One region of the Candidatus Nitrosoglobus terrae genome, then DNA from elsewhere that is predicted to be linked to it. Evidence: predicted binding sites of a transcription regulator. Region 1 holds the regulator's gene; the other holds the start of a gene.
The links. The regulator FliA, encoded in region 1, starts transcription of late flagellar genes. The targets are predictions, from matches to a motif close to GCTAAAGTTNNNNNNNNNNCNGCCGATA.

Region 1 (15,214 bases):
TTTTGGAATCTATTTGCGCTTGGCTAGATATTCGCTTATGCCATATTCATCAGCTTTCAGGCTGTCGAGATGGATTGCTGTCAGCATTTAGTCAAACCCATATTCCTTATGGGTTTAGTATCCATGATTTTTTTCTAGCGTGCCCGAGCGTTAATTTTTTAGATGGCAACGGTCATTATTGTGGAGGGGTGACGGAGGTAACTCAGTGTCAAAAGTGCCTTGATGAACAGGTCTCTTTTGCCGGTATGCGTATTAAACAGTGGCGGCTCCAGCATAAAGTATTTCTTGCTAAAGCCGCATTTATCTTTGCTCCCTCTCTATGGGCTAAAAATACTTTTAGCCAGTATTTCCCTGAGATTAAAGTTGAAGAAATGCCTAATGTTCATAGCTTAGAATCCAAAAAATCTTTAACGGGGGGGATTCAGTGTTTCTTACTTCCTCAGGATGGGGTGAAACATATTGGCGTGATGGGTGCCATTGGGCCAGTTAAAGGAGCAAGAAATCTGGAGCAGCTGGTTACTAAAACGCGGGATAGAAAGTTGCCTATTCGCTGGGTGGTGATTGGTTATACGGATCGCCAATATAAACCGTATCAGAGTAAGGACTACGTCTTAACAGTACACGGCCCTTATGCACAAGAAAATCTTGCCAGCTTACTGGATCATTATCATATTTGTCTTGTGGTTTTCCCTTCCATAGGGCCTGAAACGTTCAGCTATACCCTTTCAGAGGCATGGGCAGCGGGTAAACCAGTTTTAGTGCCTCCGATAGGGGCTTTAAAAGAGAGGGTTGAGCAAACGGGCGTAGGCTGGCTCATGGAAGATTGGACAAATGTAGATAAAATCTTGGATCAGATTGTGGATTTGACCTACCAGATGGATCAAAAATCCCCTATCACTGAAATGAAAAAGCATAAATATAACAATAATGAGCAGGTCGCGCTTAATAAGATAGAAAGCTTATATAGTCAGTTCTTGGCCTTAGCTCCAATTCCCTTACAAAAAAGAATATCTCCACTGCGGGTATATGAGGGGGCTTGTTATGGGACAGGGGTGGATAATATTAAAAATAAATTACCTCGTATAAAGAAGGTGATAGGCGCAATGATAAGGTATGGTCTACGGTTCCGTTATACGGTTTTTGGCACGTGGATAGAGCGTAAGTTACCTGCAAGTTGGCACTATCGGTTAAGACGCTTATTGCTTCAGGGTTAGTGATTATTTAGCCATCACCCTACAGTTAGAACTACTCATTAGGCATGGCTATATGCGATGATCTTTTTTAGAATTTTACCTAAAGTATGGATGAATAATAGCGCAAAGGTAATCGCTAGCTTAGTATCACTCGCTTATTTTTTAGCGTTGATGACGATAGTTTTTATCGTTGGGTATTATTTTTTTCTTGTTTATCAAAATAGTGTCAATATCCCATATTGGGATGATTATACTCACTTAAAAGTAATTACTCATATTATTGATGCCGATTCTCTAGTTGAGAAAATTAAATTACTATTTTCCTTCCATAATGAGCATCGTGTTGTCTTCGCCCGTTTAATTACTTTGGCCAGCGTACTATTAACGGGGGAGGTTAATTTTTTTACCCTGATTATACTGGGTAATCTTAGCTTAGTAGGTATCGCGATAATTTTATTTTTAAGTTTTTTTACAGATCAATGCCAAGATTTTAGATGGCGGATACTCTATTTTTTACCTGCCATATGTTTAATATTTAATTTATCCTATTTTGAAGCCTCGCTTTGGGCGTTGGCAGCATTGTCTAGCTTGCCCGTCATTTTACTGTCCTTTTTATCTATTTTTATTTTAACTCGCTCCTCAGACCCTGACTCTTGGTGGGCTTTAGTTGCATTTTTTGTTGGGGTTTTAGCCGTTTTTACCCAAGGTAATGGGCTATTAGTGCTCTATGTAGGGGCTTTTCTTCTTATCCTTCAAAATAGATTGACCACCGGGATGTATTGGGGGATCGGAACCGCAATTATCAGTATTCTATATTTTTATCATTATGTAAGTTTAGATTTCAGCCCCCATGAATCTGGCGTGCTTTCCACTATTGATCCAATTTTAAATTACTTAGTTTTATTTTTTGGATCATGGTCAAGCACACCATTTACTGTGGGTTTATTTTGCTTAGGGTTATTTAGTTGGCTAATATCTTCGGGGTTATATCGAAAAAATATTACCTTTTTTGGGCTTCTAGTTTTTATTTTTTTGAGTGCGGCAGCAGTAGCCAATGGTCGTTACCAGCTAGGGATGGAGCAGGCGCTATCTTCTCGTTATAAAATCTATTCATTATTGTTTTGTGCCATCATTTATTTATCTATCTTTGAATTTTTAAGAAAACCATGGGTAATTAAATGTTTTTTCTTTCTTTTTTTTGCTGCGATGCTGAAGATTAATATAAATATAACGGCTGAGGTTTATGATGCCATCGAGGCTAGAAAATTAATGTTAATAAATGGGCTAGTGTCATGGCAGCAGCAAGGTAAAGGGCTGACTCATTGGGATAACGAGGTTGCCAATGACCTGATCATTGAGGCTATTGACCATCATATTTATTATCCTCCTAAATTTCCCTAATTATAGTAAATCTAGTTTAATTATAATAAGTTAAAGAAAATGATATGAGCAAATCTACTTATGAAAACTGTAGGTGAGGTATATGGACTAGATGCTAATGAGGCTAAAGATCATCCTTTAGTCTCAGTGGTTATTGTAAATTTTAATGGAGGATGGTTACTAAGCGAGGCAGTATCCTCAGTACTAAAAACGAATATTCCTATAGAGGTGATCATTGTAGATAACGGCTCCCAAGATGACAGTATTGCCTGTTTACGTGGGGTCGTGGGTAAAAATCCTCAAGTTCGATTTATTGAGAATGGCTATAACTTAGGTTTTGCGCGAGCTAATAATATCGCTTTAAGGCAGGCAAGGGGGGATTATGTATTGCTCCTTAATCCAGATTGTATTATTCGTCCTAATACCCTTTCAAGTCTTATCGAGTCTATGATGACCTATCCCAAAGTAGGTATGGTGGGATGTTTAATTAGAAATCCTGATGGAACTGAGCAAGCTGGGTGTCGTCGCCGAGTGCCGACGCCATGGCGATCTTTGATTCGCGTGTTGCATTTAAATAAAATTTTGCCTCATCATCCAAAATTTCGTGGGTTTGTTTTGGCCCATGAACCTTTACCGACTCATCCAATATTAATAGAAGCCATCTCTGGTGCTTTTATGCTAGTTCGAAAAGAAGGATTACAGCAAGTCGGATTATTGGATGAGAATTATTTTCTCCATTGCGAGGATTTGGACTGGTGTATGCGATTTCAGCAAGCAGGCTGGGGAATTTTATTTGTTCCTAGTGTAGAAATTGTTCATTATAAGGGTACTTGTAGTAAGTATCAGCCTATTCGGGTATTGTGGCATAAACATAAGGGGATGGTGTATTTTTACCAGAAATTTTTTCGCCAGCAATACTCCCTGCTGTTTATGAGTTTAGTAATTAGTACGGTTTGGGGTCGTTTTTGTGTATTAGCTGGATTAACCCTACTAGAGCAATTAGTAGTTGAATGTAAGAAGAAGCCAGCGGTTGCTAGATCTTCCGGTATCTCATCACATAGAGTTCCCTTGGAAAGAGTCGATCCCCCATCGGATATCGTAACAAAACAGGCGCATAGCCGCTAATTAATAGGGTATCTAACCTGAATGAAGCTACTTATTACTGGGGCAACGGGTTTTATTGGCCAACGCCTGGTGGCTACATTACTTTCAAGATCGGTATCAATTCGTGTATTGGTAAGAAGTACCGATAAAGCTAAAGCGATATGGAGTGATTCTTCGTTAGAAATGTTTCAAGGGGATTTAGCGATACCCCAGCTACCTGAGGATGTATGCGAGGGAGTAGATACTATTTTTCATTTAGCGAGTGGCAGCTTTGCTGAGGATGATAAAACAGGTGAGGCGGAACGGCTACACCAAAAATTAATAGTAGAAGGTACCAGAGAATTACTTCGACTAGCCATAAAAACAGGTGTTAAGCGATTTATTTTTATAAGTAGTGTAAAAGCTATGGGTGAGGGGACAGAGAGCTGTCTGAATGAGTTAAGTTTAGCTGCCCCTAAGACAGCTTACGGTCGGGCGAAATTAAGCGCTGAGCAGATTGTATTAGAATCTGGCCGTGCCTATAACATGCATGTTTGTAATTTACGACTCCCTATGGTGTATGGGGGTGATAGTAAAGGAAATCTTCCTCGGATGGCGATGGCTGTTGCTCGGGGCTGGTTCCCGCCGCTGTCTGAAGCGGGGAATCGACGCTCAATGGTTCATGTAGAGGACGTAGTGCAGGCCATGTTACTTGCCGTTGAAAACCATCAGGCTCATGGCCAAACTTATATTGTTACTGATGATTATATTTACTCTTCTCGTCAGATGTACCTATTGATTTGCCAAGCTTTGGATCGATCCATTCCTCCATGGGTTTTTCCTATTTGGATCCTGCGGGTAAGTGCCAAAATAGGTGATCTTGCTGGGTCGATATTGAAAAGGAAGATGCCTTTAGACTCTAAGGTTTTATACAAAATAACCGGATCTGCATGGTATAGCTGCGCCAAAATAAAAAAAGAGCTCGGTTATAATCCTCAGTATTCGTTAGTAACAGCTCTACCTGAGATTTTAGAAATTTTAGGATTACCGAACTCCTCTAGAAAATCGCAAACATCTTCTTAAAGTAATATGCGGGAGCAAAGCAGACATAAAAATCTATAAATTATTATAAGTAACAATGATTTTCTACTAGATTAATCTTATGCCCTCAAGTATGTGGTTTTCTGGTAAAGCGTACAAACCTGCCGCTATTTCTATAGAGATCCTCTAATCAATCATTGATTGAGTAAAAAGATCTCAGCTCAATAAAGCCGTAATACCACAAGATTGACAGTCATCTATTACCTGCATTTTAGCAGTGCTTTCTGTGATGCTATAGATAATATGCCAAATATTTGGCGGGTTAGGTGCTATAAAGTCAAAATCCCGTCATATTATTTATATACTAGCTTAGATTAATAATAAAATATTTATTTATTATCAATGGGTTAATAAATAATTAATATTATTTTGGTGATTTGGAACAGTTATTGCTTATTCTTTATTTAAACGTGAATGAGTGGCTGTAAAAGCAGGCTATTGGGGATATAGGAATATTAATAGTGATTTTTTATATGTTTAGTTTGGATCTACTTCGAGTAGAGATATATAAATATAAAAAAATAGAACTAAGGTAATTTTTAGTAGAGAGATAACTGATGAAAATTAAAAATAACTTACAATCTTGGTTAAAGGTGTATTTCCTAGAAGGATTAATGAACAGCTATGTTAGGGCAAGTGATAAGGAAGGATTAGTATGAATGCTGTTATTGCCCATTATACTGCTGCGTGCACCCAAAAAGATATCGATAATGTCATTATTGAGTATACATCGTTAGTTAAGCGTATTGCCTATCATGTATCGATTAAGCTACCGCCTAGCGTGCGCTTAGATGATCTTATTCAAGCTGGGATGATTGGTTTATTGGAAGCAGCTCGAAATTATGATGTTTCCCAGGGTGCAAGCTTTGAAACCTATGCTGGAATCCGTATCCGTGGTGCCATATTAGATGAAATCCGCCGCAATGATTGGGCTCCACGCTCTGTCCACCGTAAAGCAAGACAAGTTACTGAGGCAATACGAAAGGTTGAGAATCGGGAGGGACGGGAGGCGAGGGATCATGAAGTGGCAAAAGAGCTAGGATTATCTCTTGATAAATATCATCGACTCTTGCAGGATGCTGGGAGCTATCAAGTACTTAGCCTTGATGAGTTCAGAGAAAATGAAGATGTTAACCTGCCTACTACCTCTTTAAAAGATCCTAGCGGAATATTACAGAACGAAAACTTTCAATCTGCATTAGTGGAAACTATTGAAAATCTACCAGAACGGGAGCGACTGATCATGTCGCTTTACTATGTCGAAGATTTAAATCTTTTAGAGATAGGTAAAGTATTGGGGGTTAGTGAGTCGCGAGTGAGCCAGATTCATGGCCAAGCCGTACTACGCCTTCGTGCGCGCCTGCGCCAGTGGTTAAGCTAAAGTATTTAGCCGGTCTTACTTCCTATGAAGTACCGCCTTATAATTTAATTAAATCAAGAAAAATAATCTAGATTTGGCTTTAAAAAGCTATGAGATGGAGGTAGCTAAAGTTTAATGGCATAAAATTTGCTTAACTTATGCGCTTCTTTGCCGCTGAAATATTGGTATGATATATCTTGCATAGAAAAAATACAGGCATTCCGAAAAATAAAAGGCCCTCACAATAGAGCCAAACCACCGGTGTATGCTCTGAGTGTGGTGTAATAGGTGAGAAACTGCCGCTAAATATACGAGAATGGGAGTGTAAAGATTGCAATTAAAGTAATCTTACAGATGCGGTTGTGACACGCTAGCCGTTAGCTCCGATCACCGGGTAATACCTAGTGTTGTCTAGTAATAGATCTAGTCTATAGATTTAAATTATTATAATTCTAAGAGTTTTTGTTTATGCTAAGTACTGAAAGCTTACAGTTAAGTTTTATGCTATCTAAGTATAGTAAAGAAGCTGTAAAATCTTCCATCCTAGCTTACTATGAATCTAAGTATCTTTGGCGGGATCGTCGCTCAGGGTTCGATCGTCGCAAACCTAAGAAGCTAGGTCTGTCATTTGAGCGACGTATTATTAGAGATCGGCGTAATATTGAATCTCCTAAGGTGATTCAGCATCGTCGAGCTAGAACTCAGCTTAGGAGACGATTAAGAGAATATCAAGTTAGCCACTCTCTTAATCGTCTTTTCATTGGAGCTGCTGCGTTATTAATGGTTATAGTATTAGTGTGCATAATGATTTTCTTAAAATTAACAAAATGCAAAGAAATTTTTATATGCGCTTTATCAATATAAATAAAGCTTAATTGTTTTTATAGGCAAGCACTGGGCTATTAATGTTAATTTTAATAAAAATCAAAAATCAAGTGGAGGTTAGCGGCAATCTTTAGGTGTAGATTTAGGGATAATTAAGTAATGGAGTCCTTAGTTTGGATTGGATCTATTGGGATCATTATTGGGTTATCCATTTTAGATTTTTTTCTTCCTAGCCTTAGACGGACGCGCACAATACCTGCTAAAGAATCCTTGTCTTGGGTAATTATTTGGGGAGTACCCGCCCTTTGTTTTAATATTTTTATATATTTTTTGTATGAAAATAACTGGTTTGGGTGGGCTGATCTACCATCCCATACGGCTAATGGACAACAGGCTGTTATTCAATTCTTTACTGGATTTCTCTTAGAGAAATCCCTATCTGTAGATAATATCTTTGCGGTTACTACGATCTTTTTATACTTAAAAGTGCCCTTGGTGGAGCAAGATCGTATGTTGCAATGGAGTACCCTAAGTGTACTAGGATTACGGGCGGGTATGATTGCACTAGGTGTTGTATTGATATACCGCTTCCATTGGATGAATTATCTATTTGGATGGGTACTCATCATGATAGCTATAAAAACGCTTATCATCCACCAAGATAAAGTCATCATAGGGCATAATCCATTAATCTTATTGGCAATGAGATTTTATCCAATTACAGATAATTTTAAAGGGGAAAATTTCTTTAGCCCTATATGGGGGAATCAGACTATAACTCCCTTTATACTTGCGTGGGGATTAATTGCGAGCAGTCATTTAATCTTTGCTTTTAGTTCTACCCTAGCGGCTTTTGTAGTGAGTCAAGATCCTTTTTTGGTATTTACCAGTAACGCGTTCTCCCTACTCGGTTTTAGAGCACTTTACCTTACCCTTAAAGACTATATAGATCGGTTGCGTTATATTAAGCTGGGTTTGGTTTTTATTTTTGCTTATCTAGCAATCAAAATAATATTCATTCAATCTTATCCTATTCCAAATATTACTTCTTTAGCTGTTATCAGCACTATTCTTACGTTTAGTATCCTTGCCTCAATAGCTGTATTACCTACAGATTCTCATAATAAGAAGCCTCTTTTTAATGATGTAGCTATCTTAGCCGTTCTTAGCTATCGGCAAGCACGGAAAATTGTGGTATTGGTTTCAGGCACTTTGGTACTTTTAGTTGGGATTGCAATGATTGTATTACCTGGCCCGGCTGTTGTTGTCATCCCAATTGGATTGGGTATTTTAGCTATTGAGTTTGCTTGGGCGAGACGGTGGCTACAAAAAATACGTCAAACAGCTGGGAAAATTAAGCAACGGATACAGGGCTAGTTTTGCTGAGTATTAGCAATAATTAACTCATCGGTTGTTATGAAGCAAACGATAAGTTTAAGTAATATCAGCATATGGCTATTAAAATTATTTTTTATGCTTATTTTATGGCAAGAAGCTATTGGAGTTTCTTTAGCAACGCCGGCGATTGAGATTACCCATCTAGATTCTGGTGCGGTACTAGCGCAAGTTCAAGGTAAAATTAAGGAGATAGAAGAGGATCAAGGATTAGATAGTGTACAGAAGAAAAAATTATTAGATCTATACCGATTAGCAAAGGAACGTTTACAGGCGGTTAAGACTTATAAAGATAATGTTAGTGCTTATAGGCAGGCTATTGAGCTGATACCGGCTCAGATAGAGAAAATAAACAAAGATCTTGCGTCCACAAGTACAGATAGGGTTATTACTCCTTTAAATCAATCGGGCGATAGTACTTCTCTTCTTGATCTAGAGCAATACCTAACGCAAAGAGAGGCAAAATTAACCGCCTTAGAGGGGGTCTTAGCGGGGTTAGATAAACAGCTACAGGAGCAGCAACCTCGGATTAGACAGGCACGGGATCAGTTAGCAGAAGCAAAGCAGCGGCAAGAGCAGATAGAAATTGAGCTTAAAGTACCCCCTCGGGAAGGGGAAATTTCTTTTATTTCTGAAGCCAGTCAACTAGCATCTCAAGCCAAATTAGAAGCTTGTCTTAGTGAAATTGAGATGCTTGAACAGGAGTTATTAAGCTACAATCCACGGCTCCAGTTATTGAAAGCGCAACGCGACCTTACTGCCCAACAGATTGCGCAAGCTCAAGTACAGGTTAAATTTCTACGACAATTAATTAATCAGCGGCGGCAGACCGAGGTAGGGCAGGTTCAGAGAGTGACCGCCCTAGCTGAACAAGAATCAGCGGGTAAAGATCCAGCTATCCAAAGATTGGCCGAGCAAAATGCACGGCTGGGGGAAGAACTTGCTTCCATGGTTGCCAAGTTAAGTCAAATTCCTGCTAAGGGTGAGATTGCTGAAACCCAACTAAAACTGATAGAACAAGAATCTAAAAGTGCACGGCAAAGATTAGAGATTGCAGGATTGAATGAAGCGTTACAGCAGATTTTACAAAAACAACGCCGTAGCTTACCTGAGCTAAGCTATTATCGGATTGAAATTAGGAAGAATCGTCAAGAAATGGCTGAAGTCGGCCTCAGTCAGCTGCGCATTGACGATCAACGTCAACAGCTTAGCAAGATTAATGATGCTGTAAACCAAGAACTAGCTGGACCAGTTAGCTTACAGCTACCTCTATCTAAGCAGGGGGAGATAAAAATAGAGGTACGTAAGCTGTTAGAAAGCCAGCGCTCTTTGCTCGATAAACTCAGCGCAACCCAAACCCAGTATCTCTTATCGATAGGAGATTTGGACTTTACCCAACAGCAGCTGATCAGTAAGGTTGAGCAATATACAAAGTTTCTAGATGAGCATTTACTCTGGATTCCAAGTACCTCCCCTTTAGATGTTAGGACTTGGCATGGCTTGCTGATTAGCATCACTTGGTTATTCTCTCCAAGTAATTGGCTAGAAACTACCCATGTGTTGAGAGTAGCTGTGATGGATGAGATTCTATTAATTACTACCGTAATACTCGTTTTTATCGGGCTAACCCTGATGCGCCATCGCTTACCTAAGATTCTGGAATCGATTGCAGAGCGAGTAGCGATGATTTATGTGGATCGTTTTAATTTTACCCTTCGAGCTTTAACCGTAACGTTACTGGCGGCATTACCATGGCCATTATTATCTGGGTTTACTGGTTGGCTGTTACAGATTTCCCCTGAAGCCTCTGAATTTAGTAAAGCGGTAGGGGCTGGATTAACTGCTATTACGCTGCCCTTATTTTCAATGCACGGGCTTCAGCTCTTATGTTACAAAGATAATGGGGTAGCCCAAGCTCATTTTCGCTGGGGATCCCAAGCGGTAGAGGTTTGGCGGCGAAATATTACTTGGGCTATCCCAGTTGGTTTGTCCGCTTTATTTATCACAGCGATGGCAAATGCTCAAACCAGAGAAGTATATGCTGAAAGTCTAGGACGAATAAGTTTTATCATCGGCATGGGAGTATTTGCGATCTTTTTTCAACGAGTGTTAAAACCTAAAGGAGGTATTGTTGAGTGGTATTTAACTGATCAGCCTTCAGGCTGGCTATCCCGTTTTCGCTATCTTTGGTATTCGGGAATAGTTATCTTTCCTACGGCTTTGATGGGGCTAGCGATAATGGGTTATTTTTATACAGCATTGCATCTTAATTATGAAATTGTTGCTACATTTCGGTTGATTATTGCAATCGTGTTGGTTCGTGATTTGGTGATACGCTGGTTAGTCGTCGCTCAACGTAAGCTGGCTTTAGTTAAAATGCGGGAAAGACGTGAAGCTGAACGAGTAACCCTTTCTACTAGAGAGGCCGCAAGCCAATCTGGAGAAGGAATGCCGCCTAAGCTCGATATTGATCAAGTAGATATTCAGACAATTAATGCTCAGACGCGTCAGCTACTACACACTATTATAGGGTTGTCACTGGTCATTGGACTTTGGCTAATTTGGTCATCTACGGTTCCAGCCCTTGGGATTCTGAATGATGTCACTCTTTGGTATCACGCTGTCGTTATTGAAGGGCAAGAGGTTCAAAAGCCTTTTACGCTGGCCAATCTTGCTGTGGCTCTAGCCTTAGCTTTAGTAGCCTTTGGGGCAACGAGAAATCTTCCTGGCGTTTTAGAAATAATGATACTACGGCGGCTGCCGCTGGAGCCAGGCAGTCGTTATGCAATTACTGCCCTATGCCGTTATGCCCTTGGAATTATTGGGATCGTCGTGGTATTTGAAGCTATTGGGGGCAGCTGGTTTCAAATTCAATGGCTGGTAGCTGCCCTTACGGTGGGATTAGGTGTTGGCCTGCAGGAAATATTTGCTAATTTTGTTTCAGGATTAATTATTTTATTTGAGCGACCGATTCGAGTAGGGGATGTGATCACCATTGGAGATGTTTCGGGAACAGTTTCCAGAATTAGAATTCGGGCAACTACGGTGACAGATTTTGATCGTAAAGAACTCATTGTTCCCAATAAAACGTTTATTACTGATAAACTGGTGAATTGGACTCTCTCTGATTCAACGACTCGGATAACGATTAAAGTGGGTATTGCTTATGGATCGGATACTATACTTGCTCACCAAGTCATTTTAGGAGTAGTCAAAGCAAATCCCTTAGTGTTAGAGGATCCAAAGCCTAGTGTTTATTTTATGGGTTTTAGGGAGGGCTTATTGGATTTTGTGGTGTGGGCTTTTGTAAGAGAGTTAGGTAATCGCAATCCTTTAATACATGAGCTAAATATTGCCATTAATCAAGTGCTGGGTGAGCAGGGGATTAAGATCCCTTCTCCTCAGTTAGACATTCATGTGCGGTCTGTTACGCCAACCCCCACGGAAATTCAGCTCTTAAAAGATATAAAAGCAGGCTAAAGACTGGCTACTTATTTTCCTAAGAGTTTTTTAACGCGCTTATATCCGCTTTCTATTTCTTCAGCAGCTAAGGTTAAAGAGGTAAAAATATTTTTAGAGCTGGCAATGGATTCATCTCGAATTGCGTTTAATGTGGGCTTCAATTTTTCCCATTTCTCTTCTATTTGTTCCCATTCTTCTTGAGCTTCAAGCTTTCCTAGATGTATTTGTACCCGTAGCTCATCACGCTGCTGTTCTAAATAATCTAAAAACTCTTGAAGGGAATCTCTATCATGGCTCATAGCGTTTTTCCTTATATAGATATTAAAAATTTAGGATCTCAGCATAATTCATTTAGCTATTTTTGCCAATCTTTATAAGTAGATCCTATTTTAGTGGGTTATCAGTCTTTTGCCTTTTGCCCTTTAGACTACGCGCTTTGTAGATTCTATTGGATTACATTGCACTAACGTAGAGGAATTTATTTATGGCCTTAAAGAGTTTCTCGAATCGATCCAAAGCCTCGGCTACTGCCAGATCGTCCTGTTGTAGGCACTCCGGATTACGTAGAAGCCAATTGGCAGGAATAAAATGGTTAAAGCTGGGAGCATCTGGGGGAAGGCAACGCTCAACCTGCTTTACGATCCTTTGTGTATTCGGGTCGGCCTTGGCTGCCTTGTCAGGTGTGATCTGCTGTATACCCTTTAAGCCAAGTGCTTGGTTGACCAGATCGCAGTATAGTTTCGCCCCGAATAGATCTTCCACGTCCGACTTGTCTTTTCCAGAGAAATTGGTCGCAATAAGGATGCGGGATGACTCCAGAATCTGGCTTTGTCGCAGGCGTTCGATCTTGGATCTGTCGCCCTTTCCGAAGTCGCAGAACACTACGATGTTTAGTCGGTTTCCAGCAAACAGCGACGCAAAAGATGCGACTTTATCTAGTCCTCCCATGGGGCAGATAGTCCAGCGAGTCATATCTAGATATTCCCGCTGCCTAGATTGAAGTGCATTGGACATCATTTGCAGATAGATAATATCAGATGGACCTTCTACTAGTAAGCAATTTGGGCCGATAAAGAGAGATTGAGTAATTTCATAACCGAGGCAGGCTTGCAAAGGGAAGATGGTATCGCGATCTACTGAAAGCACATTGGCCGACACTTTGGTTCCTTTGATCACTGGACGATTAGCATTAGATCGATCTACAAGATCTTCAACTACGCGTACGTCAGTTAAATGCTGCACAGGCACCATAAAGGGTGAATGGGTTGAGTAGATCACTTGATGTTCTGGCAAGATCCGATCATTAATATATCGCAGCAAGTCAGACTGTGCTTTGCCATGGAGCGTTAGCCCCGGCTCATCGAGAAGAATGATAGACTCCCCGGAGTGTTTCTTCAACTGCTTGAATTGGGCAATGAACGAGAAGAACCAAATAAAACCAGCGCTTCGTTCTGAAAGGGGTAGGCTTACTCGGTGATTTTTGTTCTTAATCCGAATCTTGGCTACTCGGCCAGTGTTAAATGGTGGAGGGTCGTCTTTTAACCCATCGCCGATATCGATCTCCACCTCCAGTGCATCGTTTTGACTCCAGAATTCAAAGATTTCATCTGTAATATTGTTGGAGGCTGCCTCGCACTTGGCCTTGAGTTCTTCGAGCTTAGTTGCATTTTGAAGTTCCTCAATGGATGTTCCAGCGTACTCCAAGAAGTCTAGGAAGATCTGATCCCTAGGTTCAACTTTTCCTTGCTGCCTGTCTCGCAAAAGCTTGTCTAGTGATATTTCACCCGCCATACGCTGAAAAAAAGAAGTATAAAAGAAGCGGGGTAGTCGCTTCGAGAGAATGTTAGCTGCGGCCTCGGTCGCAGACTTACTGTTCAGTGTAATCAGGGTATCTAATAAGGCTTTCTGTCCATTAGATGGTTCGGATAACCCCTGCAGTGCAACCCGTGCCTCGTGAATGGTAGTGCTCTCTTTTATTGCGGTTTTCTCATCGGCGGTTAGTGAACATCGACCGATCAAATTTTGAAGGCATTTTTTTTCATCGACAGGTACAACCCATGCCAAGGTATCACGCCCAATATAACTGGTGATCATCACGATATCGCCAGAAAGTGCGCCGTCACCTAGTTTATCTTCTATCGCCCGCACATCTTCGGTATCCAAAGACCACTCTGTGATGGTAACTTTCGACTGTCCATCGGGGTGGCGCTCATCATAATGATTAAGGTAGCGACGTGGGTAGTCTCGTGTCCGATCATAAGTGAAACTGGGGGTTGATTTTATCCCGTGAAGTGCTTCAAGAATGGCAGTCTTGCCAGATTCATTTTTCCCAACGAGGCATGTAAGGTCACCGATTTCAAATTCGGTGCTATCTTCCACTGACCGAAAATTGAGCACTTGGGTTTTGATTAGTTTCATAAGATCTTCCTCATCACGCTACAATACTAGCCTGGTCTATATCGGGATGGCTTCCATAGTTAAGATGGAAGCCCAATGCAGCTCATAGCGCCTGTGATTGTATTGCATGTGTTTTTGAATCTCCTTTTTCTTTACCCAATGTTTCTTATTGGCGTACTTTGTAGTTCGATAGCAGTACCTCGGCAGTGCTAGGCTTGTAATCGGCCTCTTGCTTGGTGATCTCTAACAGATTCTTTGTGATGAGATATATCCGCTACGCATGATGCCAATGATATATAGGTTATATAATAATAATATTATTGCATAACAGAGCCGATATATCTTAATAACCCCTCCTATTACATAGAGAGGGTGATAGGGTGATAAAGAGCGTTTTAGTATTTTAACTTCATAGTATTTTATTTTTCTAATCCTTTAATTATGGCGAATTTTAATATCCATATGCTGGGTGCAGCGGCAGTAAGCGGCATTGGAGTTACGACTCTACTGATAACCCGTGCTTTTCCGCCCTCTATGCTGATGGCTTATTTTATCCTAGGGATACTTGGTGGAATGCTGCCTGATATTGACTCTAAAAGTTCTATTGCTATTCGTTGGGTATTTAGTGTTTTGGGTGTAGGGATTGGGTTTTTTTTAGTTTTATATTTTGGGACTCATTATTCACTTATTGAGCTGGTTATTTTGTGGGGCACCTGCTTTATCATAGTTCGTTATGGAGTGTCTTCTTTGCTCACTAAGTTAACTGTCCATCGGGGTCTTATTCACTCCATTCCGGCTGGACTCTCTTTTTCCTTGGGTGCTGTTATCTTAGCGGTACAGATATTTGGTATCTCCCTATTGAATGCTTGGCTTTGTGGATTATTTTTATTCTCAGGGTTTATTACCCACTTAGTCTTGGATGAGCTTTATAGCGTCGATCTAAGGGGGATACGGGTAAAAAAATCTTTTGGTAGCGCCCTAAGCTTGGGGAGTTTCCGCACCCCATTCGGAACCCTGT
Region 2 (15,214 bases), 100 kb from region 1:
AAAAATTTAGGGGTTTATAATTTAATATTTGCTTTTTGCAAAACCGTATTGAGCAGTAATTTATCTGGGTTTTTAATTCGTATACGTTTATTTTGGCTTGTAGCCCCGGAAAGTAGATGGATTCTATCTTTATTGGTATGGAAAAATTTAGCTAAAAATTGGATTAAATAGGCATTAGCTTTTCCTGCTATTGGAGGGGTAGTAATTCTTATTTTTAACTGATCTTTATAGAGGCCAATGATTTCATCACGGCTAGCTCTTGGCTGGAGTCGTACCTGAATAATCAGAGAATCCTGATCCCATAAATACCAAGAATTAGCCATTAAAATCTCAGATAAGGTGAGGAAATAAAGGCTCGATAAACATAGAGACTACTTGTAAACCTAGCAAAACGACAAGCGGTGACAGATCTAAGCCTCCCATGAGAGGGATTACATTTCGAGCAGGGCGTAATAGTGGCTCATTAAGGCTATATAGAAGGGTAGTGATAGGATTATAAGCTGCTGGGGCTGGGGCTACCCAGCTTAAGATGGCCTGAATGATAATAGAAATCTTGAAAACCTCAAATACCAAACCGATTAGATCGCCCATACTTGCCAAAAGTAATAAAGGTAATGAAGGCGTACTTGATATTAAGCTTGAGACAATAGTCAGTTTAACTATGGTAAGGGCTAAGAGTAAGACAATAGAGGCAGTATCAAGGTTACCAATAGGAGGTAGGGAACGACGCAAAGGGTGAAGTAGTGGCTGGGTGATAGTAACTAAAAACTTTGCTACTGGGTTATAAAAATTAGCGCGTACCCATTGTAGAATCAGGCGCAACATTAATACGAGGATGTAAAAATTAAATAACGTATTAATAATAAACACTAAAGGATTAATAAAATAATCACCGGTCATGAGTAGCTCCAAGCTCCTTGGCAAGTTCTTGGGTACGATTACGGGCAGCTTCCAATGCATCAGCAAAAGCTTGGTGGATACCAAATTTCTCTAAAGTAGCAATAGCACGTTCGGTAGTCCCACCCGGTGAGGTAACCTGCCGCCGTAGACTGGTAGTATCCTCCTTACTTTCTAATGCCATTTTAGCGGCTCCTAATGCGGTTTCAAGGGTTAATAAGCGGGCGCTATCTGGATCAAGTCCTAAATGGATAGCCGCTTTTTCCATGGCTTCCATTACCAGAAAAAAATAAGCAGGTCCACCACCTGATAGCGCAGTCACAGCTTCCATTAAATGTTCGCTGCTAAGCCATAAAGTCATCCCTACGGCTCGTAATATAGACTCGGCTAGCTGTCGCTGTTGGGAAGTAGTCTGAGGGCTAGCAAACAAGGCTGTGGCGCCCGCTTGAACTAATGCGGGTGTATTGGGCATTGCGCGAAGAATGGGCGCTGAGCATCCAAGCCAATATTCTAAATCGGAAATTCGAATCCCGGCGGCGATGCTTATCCACAACGGCTGACTTGGCGTAGCTAGTTGTTTTAGGGCGATACTCGCGGTTTTTATCTGTTGTGGCTTAACTGCTAGAACAACTACCTCCGCTTTCTGGGCTGCTTGAAAATTATCCAAAGTGGTATTAATACCAAAATGGTGATAGAGCCTATCTAGTTTACTTTGATCAGGATCGGCAACCCAAATAGCTTGGGCATCATAGCCATTAGCAATTAAGCCACCAATAAGGCTAGTGGCCATGTGACCCCCCCCGATAAAGGCAAGGGCTTGCTTATTTGTGGCTTGATTTTTTAGCTTCATGTTCAAATCCAGAAATGGTACAGAATATTAAAAGGGCTGTTGTGGTTTAAGGGGTTTTTGTGGTCGAGAGCCAAAGATGGCGGTGCCGATGCGAACTAACGTAGCGCCTTCAGCAATAGCAGCTTCCAAATCATCTGACATTCCGATGGACAGGATATCTAGTGCTAGTCCCATCTGGCGAAGCTCGATCCATAGCTGATATAAAGCTCGAAATGGTTGGCGTTGTTCTTCAAAATCAGAGGTAATGGCGGGTACAGTCATTAATCCTCGTAATGAGAGTCGAGGTATTTCGGCTATCTCTTGTGCCAGCTTAGGAAGATCTTCAGGCATAACGCCGGATTTGGAATCTTCATCGCTAATATTAACTTGCAAGCATATATTAAGATCCCCTAGTTCCGGTGGCCGTTGATCGCTAAGGCGCTGGGCAATCTTTAAGCGATCAACGCTATGTACCCAATCAAAGTGAGTGGCAATATCGCGAGTCTTATTTGATTGGATAGGGCCAATAAAATGCCATTCGTAGTGTTCTGATTCCAGTTCTCTAATTTTTGGTAGTGCTTCTTGCAGATAATTTTCACCGAAAGATCGCAATCCAGAAGCGGCTGCCGTACGAATTGCATCTACCGAGCAGGTTTTAGTGGCAGCTATCAGCGTAACGCTCCCTGCAGGGCGGCTAAAGCGTTGTTCAGCTTGAGTAATTCTAGCGCGGACTTGTGCTAGTTGTTGTTCAATCAGTGCCATATTTTATTTGCTACCTCCTAGCTAACAGAATAACTTTAGTTTGGTTAAGTTTAACCGATATTGCTAATGAAAAACTGACCATTCTCCAAATACCTTAAAAATTATTGAATAAATTTATGGATATCACTGCGTTACTGGCTTTTAGTGTGAAAAATTCTGCTTCCGACTTACACCTCTCTGCGGGGCTTCCGCCAATGCTTCGGGTAGATGGTGAGATACATCGGATCGACTTACCGGCTCTGGATCATAAAGAAATTCATAGCACTATCTACAGTATCATGAATGATAAGCAACGTAAGAGTTTCGAGGAATTCCTTGAAACTGATTTTTCCTTTGAAATCCCTGGATTGGCTCGTTTTCGGACTAATGTATTTACCCAGAATCGCGGATTGGCCGCGGTGTTCCGCACTATTCCTTCCAAAGTATTAACTTTAGAAGAACTTAATGCTCCCTCCGGATTTAAGGATATTGCTAATAATTCTCGGGGAATTGTATTAGTAACAGGGCCAACAGGTTCTGGGAAATCCACTACCCTAGCGGCTATGATTAATTATAAAAATGAGAATGATTTTGCGCATATTTTGACTATTGAAGATCCTATTGAGTTTGTGCATGAGAGCAAAAAGAGCCTTATTAATCAAAGAGAAATACATCGAGATACTTATGGTTTTAATGAAGCGTTACGTTCAGCCTTACGGGAAGATCCTGATATTATCTTAGTAGGTGAAATGCGAGATCTAGAAACCATTCGCTTAGCTTTAACAGCGGCAGAGACAGGTCATCTAGTTTTTGGTACTTTACATACCAGTTCAGCAGCAAAGACGATTGATCGTATTATTGATGTTTTTCCAGCTACGGAGAAGGCTATGGTACGTTCTATGCTTTCTGAGTCCCTGCGAGCGGTTATCTCTCAAACTCTACTTAAAAAGGCAGGTGGGGGTCGAGTAGCTGCCCATGAGATTATGGTAGGTACGCCCGCCATTCGTAATCTTATTCGTGAGGACAAGATCCCTCAAATGTACTCTGCTATTCAAACGGGGCAGAGTGTAGGTATGCAAACCCTAGATCAATGTTTGTTGGATCTAATCCGCCGTAATGTCGTCACGAAACAGGAGGCGGTCAAAAAAGCGGTGAATAAGGATATTTTTCGCTAGAGTACTGATAATTACGGGGTATTTACTTAGAAAACAATACTTATGATTTATACGATAGCAAGAAAAAATTTGATATCTATGATTATGCTATATCAATCTTTGGAATTGCTACATGTTTATTTAGTGTCTTGGCGTATTGAAAAAGATAAACTGGTTGATACCCTTGTTACTCACAATCAGATCTCTAGATAGGGCTGCGTTAGTAAAGACGCTTTAAGAATGGAAATTTTGTTACTTAGATTGATTTAAGATAAGCTCTAGCGCGAATAATTTCAAATAGTTTCAGAAATAGCTTAAACTTTCTTACCTCTTGCTGTGCTTTTTACATCCGCCTTATTTTCTTTTCTATATCTGCCCATTGTTGCAACAGGTTTCTTTATATTTGGTCGCTATCCGCGGGCAGCATCGGCTTGGCTTGGGCTGGCCTCCATATGTTTCTACGGCTATTGGATGCCGAAATACATTGTATTATTGCTAGTATCAATTGTAGTTAACTACGGGTTTGGGGTTGTCATTGGCAGATTACGTGACAAGGATAGTAATTCCAGCGGAATATCTGCACGTATTGCATTGATTTTTGGCTTAATCTTTAATCTTAGCTTACTGTCTTGGTTTAAATATGCAAATTTTTTGCTGGATACACTACGGGCAATTAGCAATTTAAATTTGTCCGAAATCGATGTAATTTTGCCCATTGGAATTTCATTCTTTACTTTTACACAGATAGCCTTTCTGGTTGATACGTATACAAAGGGAACACGCGAGTATCGTTTCATCCATTATTTATTGTTTGTTACCTATTTTCCACATTTAATTGCTGGGCCAATTCTGCACCATGCCCAGATGATGCCTCAGTTTGCAAGCCTTGAAATCTATCGTCCTCAAATAGCAAAAATAGCTGCTGGGCTTGGGTTATTTGCATTAGGCTTAATTAAAAAAATTATACTGGCAGATGGTATTGCTCCCTATGCTGATGCGGTATTTGATGCTACAGCGGCTAGTCATTTGCCAACTATGCCTGAGGCTTGGATAGGGGCGGTTGCTTATACGTTACAGCTTTATTTTGATTTTTCAGGTTATTCTGATATGGCTGTGGGTTTATCGATGATTTTTGGAATTCGGCTACCCTTCAATTTTGCTTCACCTTATCGTGCTACCAATATTTCCGAATTTTGGCGTCGTTGGCATATGACTTTATCTGCTTTTTTGCGTGATTATTTATATATTTCACTTGGGGGTAATCGGCGTGGAGAGTTGCGACGTATCATTAATCTTATGGTAACGATGCTTCTTGGCGGTCTTTGGCATGGCGCGAGCTGGACATTTGTAGTTTGGGGAGGAGCGCATGGACTTTACTTAGTAATGCACCATAGTGTTGGTAACGCGTTTACCCGATATCTTGCTTTTCTAGTGCCCCGCTCTTTTATTACATTGGCGGCTTGGTTAATGACGATGTTTGCTGTTATTGTAGCTTGGGTCTTTTTTCGCGCTACTGATTTCACGTCGGCTAGCATTATATTATCAGCCATGTTCTCAATTGTAGATGCCGACTCTTTCCCAAAGGTTTTGTTTAATGCTGGATTAAGCACATCTCGTGGTGTTTGGTTAATTCTGGTATGGAGTTTAATTGCAGTGCTGCCAGTAAATTCAAATATGTTATTTGATCGACTACTTAAGGTTTGCATCCAATCTCAATGGATTGCTTGGTTCAGTACTGGGGCAGCGACTACTATGGTAATAGCGCTAATCATTATTAACGAGCTGCGTGCCAGTATAAGCCCATTTATTTATTTTAGCTTTTAATGTTTCATAAAATTTTACCCTTAGCCCTCGGATCGCTAGTTTCACTCATTGCTATGGAGCTGGTGCTGCGTGTTTTACCAACGCCAACAGCTACTCATATGGGGCAATACATTGATCCGTTTATAACGACCTATCCACCAAACTTTGAGTTTCAGAGTGCTACTGGGTGGGACTTTCTTAATCCTCAACGACAACGCTCGAACGAATTTGGGTTTATTCCTAATCGGTCATTTTCATCTTCATTGGGGGCTGTTGCACTGATAGGAGATAGCCTAGTTGAGCAATCAATGCTTGCTCCATCAGATCGCTTGGCAGCAAAGCTTGAAAATGAACGTAATGGTGTCCCTGTTTTTTCATTAGGGATTCCGGGTAGCAGCTTGTTTGACTATCTTGAACGAGTTAGGTTTGCATATGATACGCTAGGTATTAGAAAGTTTTGGATTGTTGTTGAACGCGCCGATGTTCACCAAAGTCTTTGTGAGCATGCTTCCTATACAGATGTCTGTCTGGATAAAAACGGTGAACTCTTTCACAAGAAGAAGCTGGCTCATAGCGCTCTGCGAGATCTTCTTGCACACTCCGCTATCTTGCAGTATTTTTTCGGTGTATTAAGGTTATCAGCTGGAACTTTAACCAAGATTATTAACCCTTTTTCTACCCTAAATATGGGAGCTAATGTCACTACAGTAATAGATGATAGGCCCTCACCTCTCTCGTCGGCTGAAACTCAAGTGGTTAAACGATTTTTCCAAGATCTCACAAGTTTTAGCTCGATAAAAGCAGGTATTGTACTTGATCCACAAGTTGGAAATCTTAATCGTAGCGAAGAGTTTATTAGTCCTGCACTGGAGTCAATGTATAAACAGGCAATTGCAACGGGTATTGCAGTAATTCATCCTTTTCAAGATTTAAAACAATATTCGGATTCAACTAGGCTAGAAATGCGAGTTGGCCCTTATGATGCACATTGGAATGCACGAGCAAATATTATTATCGCTAAAGCAATCCTCAGGGACGCACCGATGTGAATCTAGAGAGAATATAACTAAGCAAAACCCTATTCTGATCTCTAAAGATCCTTGATGGTTTAATCTCTGAAAAAGGGATATAGTTGTGTTATTTATTACGTTTTTCTGCGTAGCCTTATGCTAAATTTCCTCAACTCCTTTTCATATTATTAGCTTTTTTATATTACATGCGAGTAATTAATAATTACGCTAATGAGTGGGAATAATTAATATGGTGCCTTAAAAAAATCTGACTTATTATTAAGAGAGTGTTTAGTAAGATTTTTAAATTTTTAGCACACTATGCGCAAGATAGTAGCAAATTAATGTTATCTATGGATTAGTAATAAATAATAGATAAGTGGGCAAATATTAGCTATATACTTAAAAGTTAAAAATATATTAATAGATAGTTTTATCACGATGATGAGGCCTAATTATTGCCTAATCCAGAAAGGATCCACCTGCTTTCCTGCTTATTTAAAGAGGTCGGTAGGTTAGAGAGGAAAGAGAATAATGAAAAAATTATCACAGAATGCTTTTTTTCTTACCATAACTGCTCTTTTCTGTATATCTCATGCTTGGGCACAAGGAAGTAGCCAAACGCAGCAGCCCGGTTACATAGGACTACCTTGCGTTACAACGGATAAAGGGTATGTCGTTCATTTTACTGCCTACCAGCCAGCAGCAGGGACGATGGAGAAAGAAAAAGAAAAAGAAGGGGAAGTAAGATCAGCATTTCAGCGTTTTTGCCATGATCTACCTATAGCAGGTGTTACCTATATCACAATTGATCTTGTTGACAAATATACTAGGAATCGACTTGTTGCTCTTCGGATTGTGGAGGTGGAAGCAGGTGAGGAACCAGATTCCATAACAGAAGTACGCACATTAATAGATGTCCCAGAGAAGAAATATCGTACAGGTCTGGTGGAAACTCAGGTGACGTTTGATCAAAAAGGTTTATATGCGGCTATTTTAACTATAGGAGGGGAGGAGCTCACTATTCCGGTGCGAGTGGGAATAGAAAAGGAGATTCCATTAGCGCGACGGATATCAAATATAGTTTTAGGAGTTTTAATACTTTCTATACTTGGTTATGTGCTTTATCATTTTAGATTACAAATTTTAGCGAAGATAAAAAATAAAAAAGCATAGCTCACTTATATCTTAAAATAGATACTCCGATTGCCCAATTGCAATGTAGGCAAGAAAATATCTATGCTTGGGTAGTCGGATGTTTTTGTTGATAAAGCCATTGTTTTGCTAATGATTATTCTAAGTACAATAGTCGGTTTTTCTGACAGGAGATATAAGACAGATAGAAGTATGGTAGGCTGACGATCTCTACGCCTGCTTGCTAGTTTCCAAGGCTTATGAAGGGCTTGATAGATAAATAAAGTATTATAATAATTAACATTAGATGGGATATTATTTTAATAGGATCTTTTTTAATTCTATCAATAATAGTTTCAGTTTTTCCTTCCCTTTTTAATTTTTCATGTTCTTTTCTTGCTTTATAAGCCTTCTCCGTTTGGTATCTTGTAATGAGTAAATTTGCTTTTTCTAGTAGATGCTCATTTTTTAAATAGATAGCTGCCGTCGATATTCCCCATATGCTGGAAGGAGTTTCATAATAGTTTATTTCATTTTTATTCAGTAATTCCCGAATTTCTTCGGCTTCATCTTCAGATACATCTCTAAGTGAGAATAATTTACAAGCCATAGTTAATTTTACGCTAATTACTATTGATGTTAGTTGCATTTTTATTTTCGTAAATAGGCATTCTTCGGCTGATTGCTACTGTAGTGACTACTAGCCAGGCAAAGATAACAGTGGTGGTGTTTATTTCTTCTCCAATAAGTATTTGTGAGGCAGCAATGGTAATAAATGGTTGAATTAATAGTGTTTGGCTGACACGAGCAACGCCACCAAGGGCTAAGCTTTTATTCCAGAAAAAAAGCGCAAATAATTGCGATACCAATGCTAGATATAGAAAACTGACCCATATATTAATGGGTAGCTTATAAATTTCTTCTGGAGCAGTGACTATTGATGGAACGAGTATAATGGGCAGTGAAAGTACCAGTGCCCAACAAATTACATTCCAGCCTCCTATTTCTCTAGCTAGTATCCCCCCTACCGCATAACCGATTGCCGCAGCAATCGCCGCACCTAGCAGGGCAATATCTCCCCATAAGAGATTCCCTACCTCTTGTAAAAAAACGTAACTTATTACTAAGGTAGCCCCTAATATGCTTGAGAGCCAAAAACCCAATGAAGGTTGTTCTTTTCCTATCTTGGCTCCAACAGTTGCTGTAATTAATGGTTGAATACCTAGTACGACACCGCCATGGGAGGCAGGAACAGTCTTCATAGCCCAAGCAGATAAAATAGGAAAACCAATCACTACCCCGAGCGCAACAATAATAAGCTGTAAAATCTGTTTTTTACTAGGAATTATTTCCTTTGTAAGTAGTAGCCATAATCCTGCAATTGTGGCGGCAATCACTGCCCGTCCTGAACTAATAAAGATAGGATCAAGATAAACTACCACTAAGCGGGTAACAGGTAAGGTTAATCCAAATCCTATTACGGCTATTAGGCCCAGCATCAGCCCTTTTTTCTCATTATTCATGCCAGTGAGATAGTCCAAGAAAGGTAGAATGATTAATAGACGAAGATAGCAGCGAGCAAATTAAAAAGTATTTTACTTTATATTTTGGGAGGTTAAAAAAATTATCTCTAGAAGCAGTACTAGCAACGTAGTTTTTAATGGCTTTGGCCATCAGGCTCTGTGCAGTACCACCTACGGCGGCAGTCTGATGCAGCTACTTCAGCGCAACCCTGCTCAGCATCTAGTGCCCGCTCAATGGCTTCTACTTGGTTGCGGATGCGACGTACGCATGCTAGTAATTTAGCTTTTCCTTGGACGGTATGGCTCATGGCAATATATATAGATGTAGGGGATACATTATTATGAAAACTCGTATTTTCTGGTCTTCTGCCATCTACGCGGCTCTGGGGGCTGCTGCATTGTTTGGTGCCAGTACTCCGCTTGCAAAAGCGCTGCTACATGATACTCCCCCCGTTTTGCTGGCTGGCCTGCTGTATCTTGGCAGTGGAATTGGCCTAGGGCTGGCGAGGCTAGCGCGTGATCGCAGTTGGTGTATCCCGACAATGCCACGAGCCGAGTGGTTATGGCTGCTACTTGCCATCGGATTTGGTGGGGTGTTAGGGCCTTTGGCCTTGATGTTGGGGCTTACATTTACGCCCGCATCGACGGCTTCTTTGCTGCTTAACTTGGAAGCAGTGCTCACAGCAGTTTTGGCTTGGGTTGTATTCCATGAGAATGCTGATGGCCGTATCGTTCTTGGCATGATACTTATTGTGCTGAGCGCGTTGCTGCTAGCGCTACCGGGATCATCAGATGTTGCCTCTCTCAATTGGGGCAGTTCTTTGGTAGCCGCCGCTTGTTTGTGCTGGGCGCTTGATAACAACTTCACCCGTAAAGTGTCGGCCACCGATGCCCTCTTTGTTGCCGGTACCAAGGGCCTGATGGCGGGCGTTGTGAATGTCGGAATCGCACTGTGGATTGGCGTCAATTGGCCTACTGCCCCGTTCATAGGGATGGCGATGGTGGTTGGCTTTCTGGGCTACGGCGTGAGCTTGGTATTGTTCGTCCTTGCCTTGCGCGGACTGGGAACAGCGCGCACTGGCGCGTACTTCTCTACTGCACCGTTCATTGGCGCTGCTATTGCAATCTTGGCTTTCGGTGAGCCCACATCTTGGATGTTTTGGGCTGCCGTGTTGCTGATGGCTATAGGTGTTTGGCTTCATTTAACCGAGCGTCATGAGCATATGCACATGCATGTACCCATCACGCACACACACCCCCACGTGCATGACTCGCATCATCGGCATACTCACGACTTTTCTTGGGATGGGAATGAGCCACACACGCATGAGCATGCGCATACGCCCATTACACACAGTCATCCTCACTATCCAGATATTCACCATCAGCACCGACACACGTAGGTGAGAGGTGAGACTCAAAGTTTTAATCCGCCCCACGCACTCCACAATGTCACCGCGCCAAGGATAGTAAATGCGGTGGCAGCAACCGTACGCACCAGCTTCATCGGGATTTTGGAGCCCAGTTTATCGCCCATGAATACGGCGGGAACGTCCGCAACAAGCATGCCGATTGTCGTGCCGATGACTACCAGTAACGGTGTCCCATAGTGCGCCGTTAGGGCGACGGTGGCGATCTGGGTTTTATCGCCCATTTCGGCAAGGAAGAAGGTAATCAAAGTGGCACCAAAGACGCCGAATCTCCTAATGGCGGTGGCCTCTTCATCATCCATACTGTCTGGAATCAGGATCCAAGCCGCCATCGCGATAAATGAGAAGCCCAAAATCCAGTGTAGGATTTCAGGGTTCACTGCAGAGGTGATCCACGCACCCAAGGCACCGGCAAGGCCGTGGTTGACGATGGTGGCAACGAGAATACCGAGGATAATTGGTAGCGGCTTTTTAAAGCGAGCCGCTAAGACAAAGGCAAGAAGTTGTGTCTTGTCGCCTATTTCGGCGAGGGCGACGACACCAGTCGATACAAGGAGAGCTTCCATACAAAAATCCCTAAGCTAGATGACAGACGAATGACTATAATGCATCTGAAAATAACATAGCTTGGATGTAATTCTTAAAGTGGATTTAGCTATTTTCACTCACGTTTAGAAGTATGCTGGAAATTCTCTCCTATTCTTGGTTGGAGGATCTGGCTATTTTTTGCTGTCCAGTAGCAAAATTCATGCTCATTCTTTAAAAAATAGCAAAACCATCAGATAATCGGGGGATGAGTATACTTAATATTATTACTATTTTAGTCGTATTGACTGCTATTTTGGGTTATCTAAATGCTAGATTCCTGAAATTGCCCGATACTATTGGGGTAATGGTGACTGCCATTGTGTTCTCTATCCTTATCTTGGTAGTGAATAGTATCTTTCCAGAACCTTTTGTTTTTGTAAAAGAGTTAGTTACAAAAATAAATTTTACAGAGGTATTGCTTGACGGATTTTTAAGTATTTTTTTGTTTGCGGGCGCTTTACAGACTGATGGGGATTCTCTGAAAACAATGCGTGGCCCTGTGCTTTTGTTTGCTACTGTTGGCGTTCTTGTATCTGCTCTTCTAATAGGGGCAATGATGTTTGTGGGGTTTGAGCTATTAAATTTTAAAATCCCATTTATTCATTGCTTATTGTTTGGTGCCCTTATCTCACCTACTGATCCTATTGCTGTTTTAGGAATCCTGAAAAAGGCTAGAATATCTAAATCATTAGAAATAAAAATCGTTGGAGAGAGTCTTTTCAATGACGGTATGGGTATTGTTATATTTCTCACTGTCTTCCATGTTGCTCAGCTTGGGGGTGGGAAGATAACCAGTATTGATATCAGTTTATTATTTGTTGAGGAGATCGGTGGGGGTATTTTACTGGGATTAAGCCTAGGATATCTGGCTCATTTTTTAATGGGATCTATTAATAATCCACAAATAGAAGTATTGATTACACTTGCCGTAGTCCTTGGGGGTTACTGGTTGGCTAACCAGCTGAATTTTTCCGGGGCTTTAGCTATGGCAATTGCTGGACTAATGGTTGGACATAAAGGCTTTCATACTAATGATATATCGGAAGCCACAGAAAATTATGTGGATAGATTTTGGGAGCTATTAGAGCTGTTTTTTAGCACTATCCTTTTTTTACTGATTGGTTTGCAACTCATTATTATTCCATTCAATTTGCAATACTTATTAGCAGGTGTTTTAACCATACCTATAGTATTGCTGGCACGTTATGTTTCGGTATTTTTTCCTCTTTACGTGTTTGAGAAATCTCTTACTCTTGCCTTGCAGGAAGGGCTAATCATGACTTGGGGCGGCTTGCGCGGGGGTATTTCTATTGCGCTAGTCCTTGCCTTAGAACCTGACATGTCTCGTGAACTACTGCTTACCGTCTGTTATATTATAGTAGCATTTTCCATTATTATACAGGGGCTTACCGTAGGAAGGTTAGCTAAGAAATACCGTAATATCTAAGTTTTGAGGATGGAATGTTAGAAAATAATTAATAAACAGATGCGCCTTGCGCTAAGCTACTGTATAGCAAAGCTACTTAAGTAATTAGGTTTTAGGAATTGAGCAAATATATAAGCTGGAACCTCAACGGTTTGAGTACCGCTTGCATACGGTGCGATTTGATAGGGTGGAAAAACTAGAATAATCCCAGGGCTAGCAGTCTGTATGTTAGCCGCTGATTGTATGATAAATGCGGCATAATTCTCAGCGGTGGGTTGAGTACCCTCGTTCAGCATTTGCCTCATGCGGAATCCCCATTCCTGAACAGCTTCGAGGGATCCTTCATCTGATTTGGGGGCTTCTATCTGGAATTTTTCTAAGAGTGTACTGCGAGCAAAATTAGCTAGTGCGCTAAGGGCAGGATTGAAGCTAGTAAATAAATCAGCCAAGGTGATGAGCTTACCCAGTTTGCGATCGTATACAAAAGTGGCTTTGATCGGTATTGGATGGGCCCCTCCAGTATTTGAGCTACCCGTTTCTAGGATACTAATAAAAGTGTCAATTTGGCTGATAACTTTGAAGTCTATTAGTAAGTCAAACTGGCGATCGGCAAACTCGGGTAGGTGTTTCCAATCAGGCAGTGCTTGCAAGAACTCATGCTTAGCGTTATCGGCAGCGGTGCGTATTGCGTCGACCAGAGGTTTTTCATCGGCAGTCAATGTTGGCAATGTAATTGTGATCTTATAGCGCTTGGTGATGATGCGATCACCAGATAACGGTACAATGCTAGTGGGTATAAGATCTATAGTAGCTTTACTGTTAGCTACTTGCGCTGAATGTATCATCTCTGGTGTTACTATTATTCCTAGCATCGTGATAACAATAAAACTTACAAGCACAATCAGGAGCCATTCTTTAGCTTTCATTTATTTACCAGAATAAATAGGCCCCTGATTTTTGCCCATAGTGATTATTTTTGCATTATCCTATCCGTTAAGATAATACTGGGCCTTCATAATCAAAGCCTGCAGCCTCCACAGCTTGGGCAATGAGTACATCATCATCAATTCCGGTAACGGTAATTTGTTTCTTTTCCAGATTAACTTTAACGATTGCCGTAGTTGCTGCCGTAGTAATAGCCCTTTCAACGGATTTAGCGCAGCCATTACAGGTCATACCGTCTACTTTATAAGTTTTTTCCATGATGATAGGTTTCCTCTAAAATTAAATTTAACGTTGATTTTAAATTAGTTTTGGCTGCCATCGGCGCAACAACAGGGAATTTGAAACTACACTTACAGACGACATGGCCATAGCAGCGCCAGCAACTACGGGATTCAGCATCCCGAAGGCTGCTAAGGGTATAGCGAGTATGTTATATACGAAAGCCCAGAACAGGTTTTGGCGAATCTTCTGGTAGGTTGCTCGAGAAATAGATAAAGCAGCAGTTACTAAGCTGGGATCACCCCGCATCAGAATAATCCCCGCTGTTTCCATAGCTACATCGGTGCCCGTTCCCATAGCCATACCTACATCTGCTGTTGCTAAGGCAGGGGCATCATTTACCCCATCTCCCACCATAATCACTCGACGGCCTTGGGCTTGTAATGTTTGGATTTGATTGGTCTTATCTTCAGGTAAGACTTCAGCAATGACTTGTTTAATGCCTATTTTATCTGCCACCGCCTGAGCAGCGCCTGAGTTATCTCCCGTTAGCATCACTACGGTTAACCCTCGTGATTGTAATGAGGAAATGGCTTGTGATGTTACTGCTTTAATGGGATCTGTAGCGGTTAGGATTCCAAGCAGCCGGGATGGTGAGTTAATCTCAGCGACCCAGATAATCGTATGGCCCGTTTTTTCAAATGTTGCCGCCTGTGCTTGTAAAAGAGAGATATCTATCTGATTTTCCTCCATCAAGCGACGATTACCCACTAAAATAGTGCGTTCCTGAATTTGAGTGCTAAACCCCTTTCCTGGAAAGTTACGAAAATTTTGAGGTGGGCTTAGCGCCATCCCCTGAGCTTTAGCCAGCACTGCCTTAGCTAGAGGATGTTCACTACCCTGCTGGGCAGAGGCCACGAGCTGGAGTAATGTCTCTGCACTATCTTCTACTGGGAGGACAAGATCTACTGCCGGTTGACCCTCAGTAAGAGTGCCCGTTTTATCGAAAACTACCGTATCGCTATTTTGCGCGCGCTCTAAAGCAATAGCATCTCGAATTAAAATACCATGACGGGCGGCGGTGCCTGTGCCCACCATAAGCGCTGTGGGGGTAGCTAGCCCTAGGGCACAAGGGCAAGCGATAACCAGTACCGATATAGCTGCTTTAAAGGCAGTTTCTGTAGATCCCTCTAGTAGCCACCAACCGGCAAAGGTTAAAAAGGCAATGGTGACGACTACGGGAACAAAAATATGGGTCACTTGATCGACTAATTTTTGTACTGGAGCTTTACTGGACTGAGCATTTTCCACTAATTGGATGATTCGCGCTAGGGTTGACTCCGCCCCTACGGTGGTGGCTTGGATACGCAATAACCCCTCTCCATTCACTGATCCTCCCGTAATAGCTTCTCCTTTTCCTCTGGCAACAGGGAGGCTTTCGCCGGTAATCATAGATTCATCAAGCTGGCTACTTCCCTCAATAATCACGCCATCAACGGGAATGTGCTCTCCAGG

Region 2: a site for FliA is predicted at 2,521-2,548, ahead of TAO_RS00390 (type IV pilus twitching motility protein PilT). Genes of this name have one in related genera too.

Annotation. Positions count from the first base shown of each region.
Region 1 covers NZ_AP014836.1:169,760-184,973, forward strand. Annotated here, with positions in the region: gene TAO_RS09815 (glycosyltransferase) at 1-1,214, shown strand, start outside; gene TAO_RS00870 (hypothetical protein) at 1,305-2,594, shown strand; gene TAO_RS00875 (glycosyltransferase family 2 protein) at 2,655-3,698, shown strand; gene TAO_RS00880 (NAD-dependent epimerase/dehydratase family protein) at 3,720-4,739, shown strand; gene TAO_RS00885 (RNA polymerase sigma factor FliA) at 5,413-6,138, shown strand; gene TAO_RS00890 (hypothetical protein) at 6,586-6,981, shown strand; gene TAO_RS00895 (TerC/Alx family metal homeostasis membrane protein) at 7,102-8,319, shown strand; gene TAO_RS00900 (mechanosensitive ion channel domain-containing protein) at 8,416-11,817, shown strand; gene TAO_RS00905 (hypothetical protein) at 11,829-12,098, opposite strand; gene TAO_RS00910 (ATP-dependent nuclease) at 12,253-14,217, opposite strand; gene TAO_RS00915 (metal-dependent hydrolase) at 14,638-15,214, shown strand, end outside.
Region 2 covers NZ_AP014836.1:68,685-83,898, forward strand. Annotated here, with positions in the region: gene TAO_RS00365 (AmpG family muropeptide MFS transporter) at 1-10, shown strand, start outside; gene TAO_RS00370 (DUF167 family protein) at 15-323, opposite strand; gene TAO_RS00375 (YggT family protein) at 331-900, opposite strand; gene proC (pyrroline-5-carboxylate reductase) at 890-1,747, opposite strand; gene TAO_RS00385 (YggS family pyridoxal phosphate-dependent enzyme) at 1,775-2,488, opposite strand; gene TAO_RS00390 (type IV pilus twitching motility protein PilT) at 2,605-3,642, shown strand; gene TAO_RS00395 (MBOAT family O-acyltransferase) at 3,958-5,445, shown strand; gene TAO_RS00400 (hypothetical protein) at 5,445-6,473, shown strand; gene TAO_RS00405 (hypothetical protein) at 6,969-7,610, shown strand; gene TAO_RS00410 (DUF6164 family protein) at 7,813-8,178, opposite strand; gene TAO_RS00415 (DMT family transporter) at 8,192-9,091, opposite strand; gene TAO_RS00420 (metal-sensing transcriptional repressor) at 9,226-9,399, opposite strand; gene TAO_RS10125 (DMT family transporter) at 9,433-10,494, shown strand; gene TAO_RS00430 (TMEM165/GDT1 family protein) at 10,509-11,087, opposite strand; gene TAO_RS00435 (cation:proton antiporter) at 11,315-12,556, shown strand; gene TAO_RS00440 (DUF3298 and DUF4163 domain-containing protein) at 12,613-13,461, opposite strand; gene TAO_RS00445 (heavy-metal-associated domain-containing protein) at 13,529-13,738, opposite strand; gene TAO_RS00450 (heavy metal translocating P-type ATPase) at 13,778-15,214, opposite strand, start outside.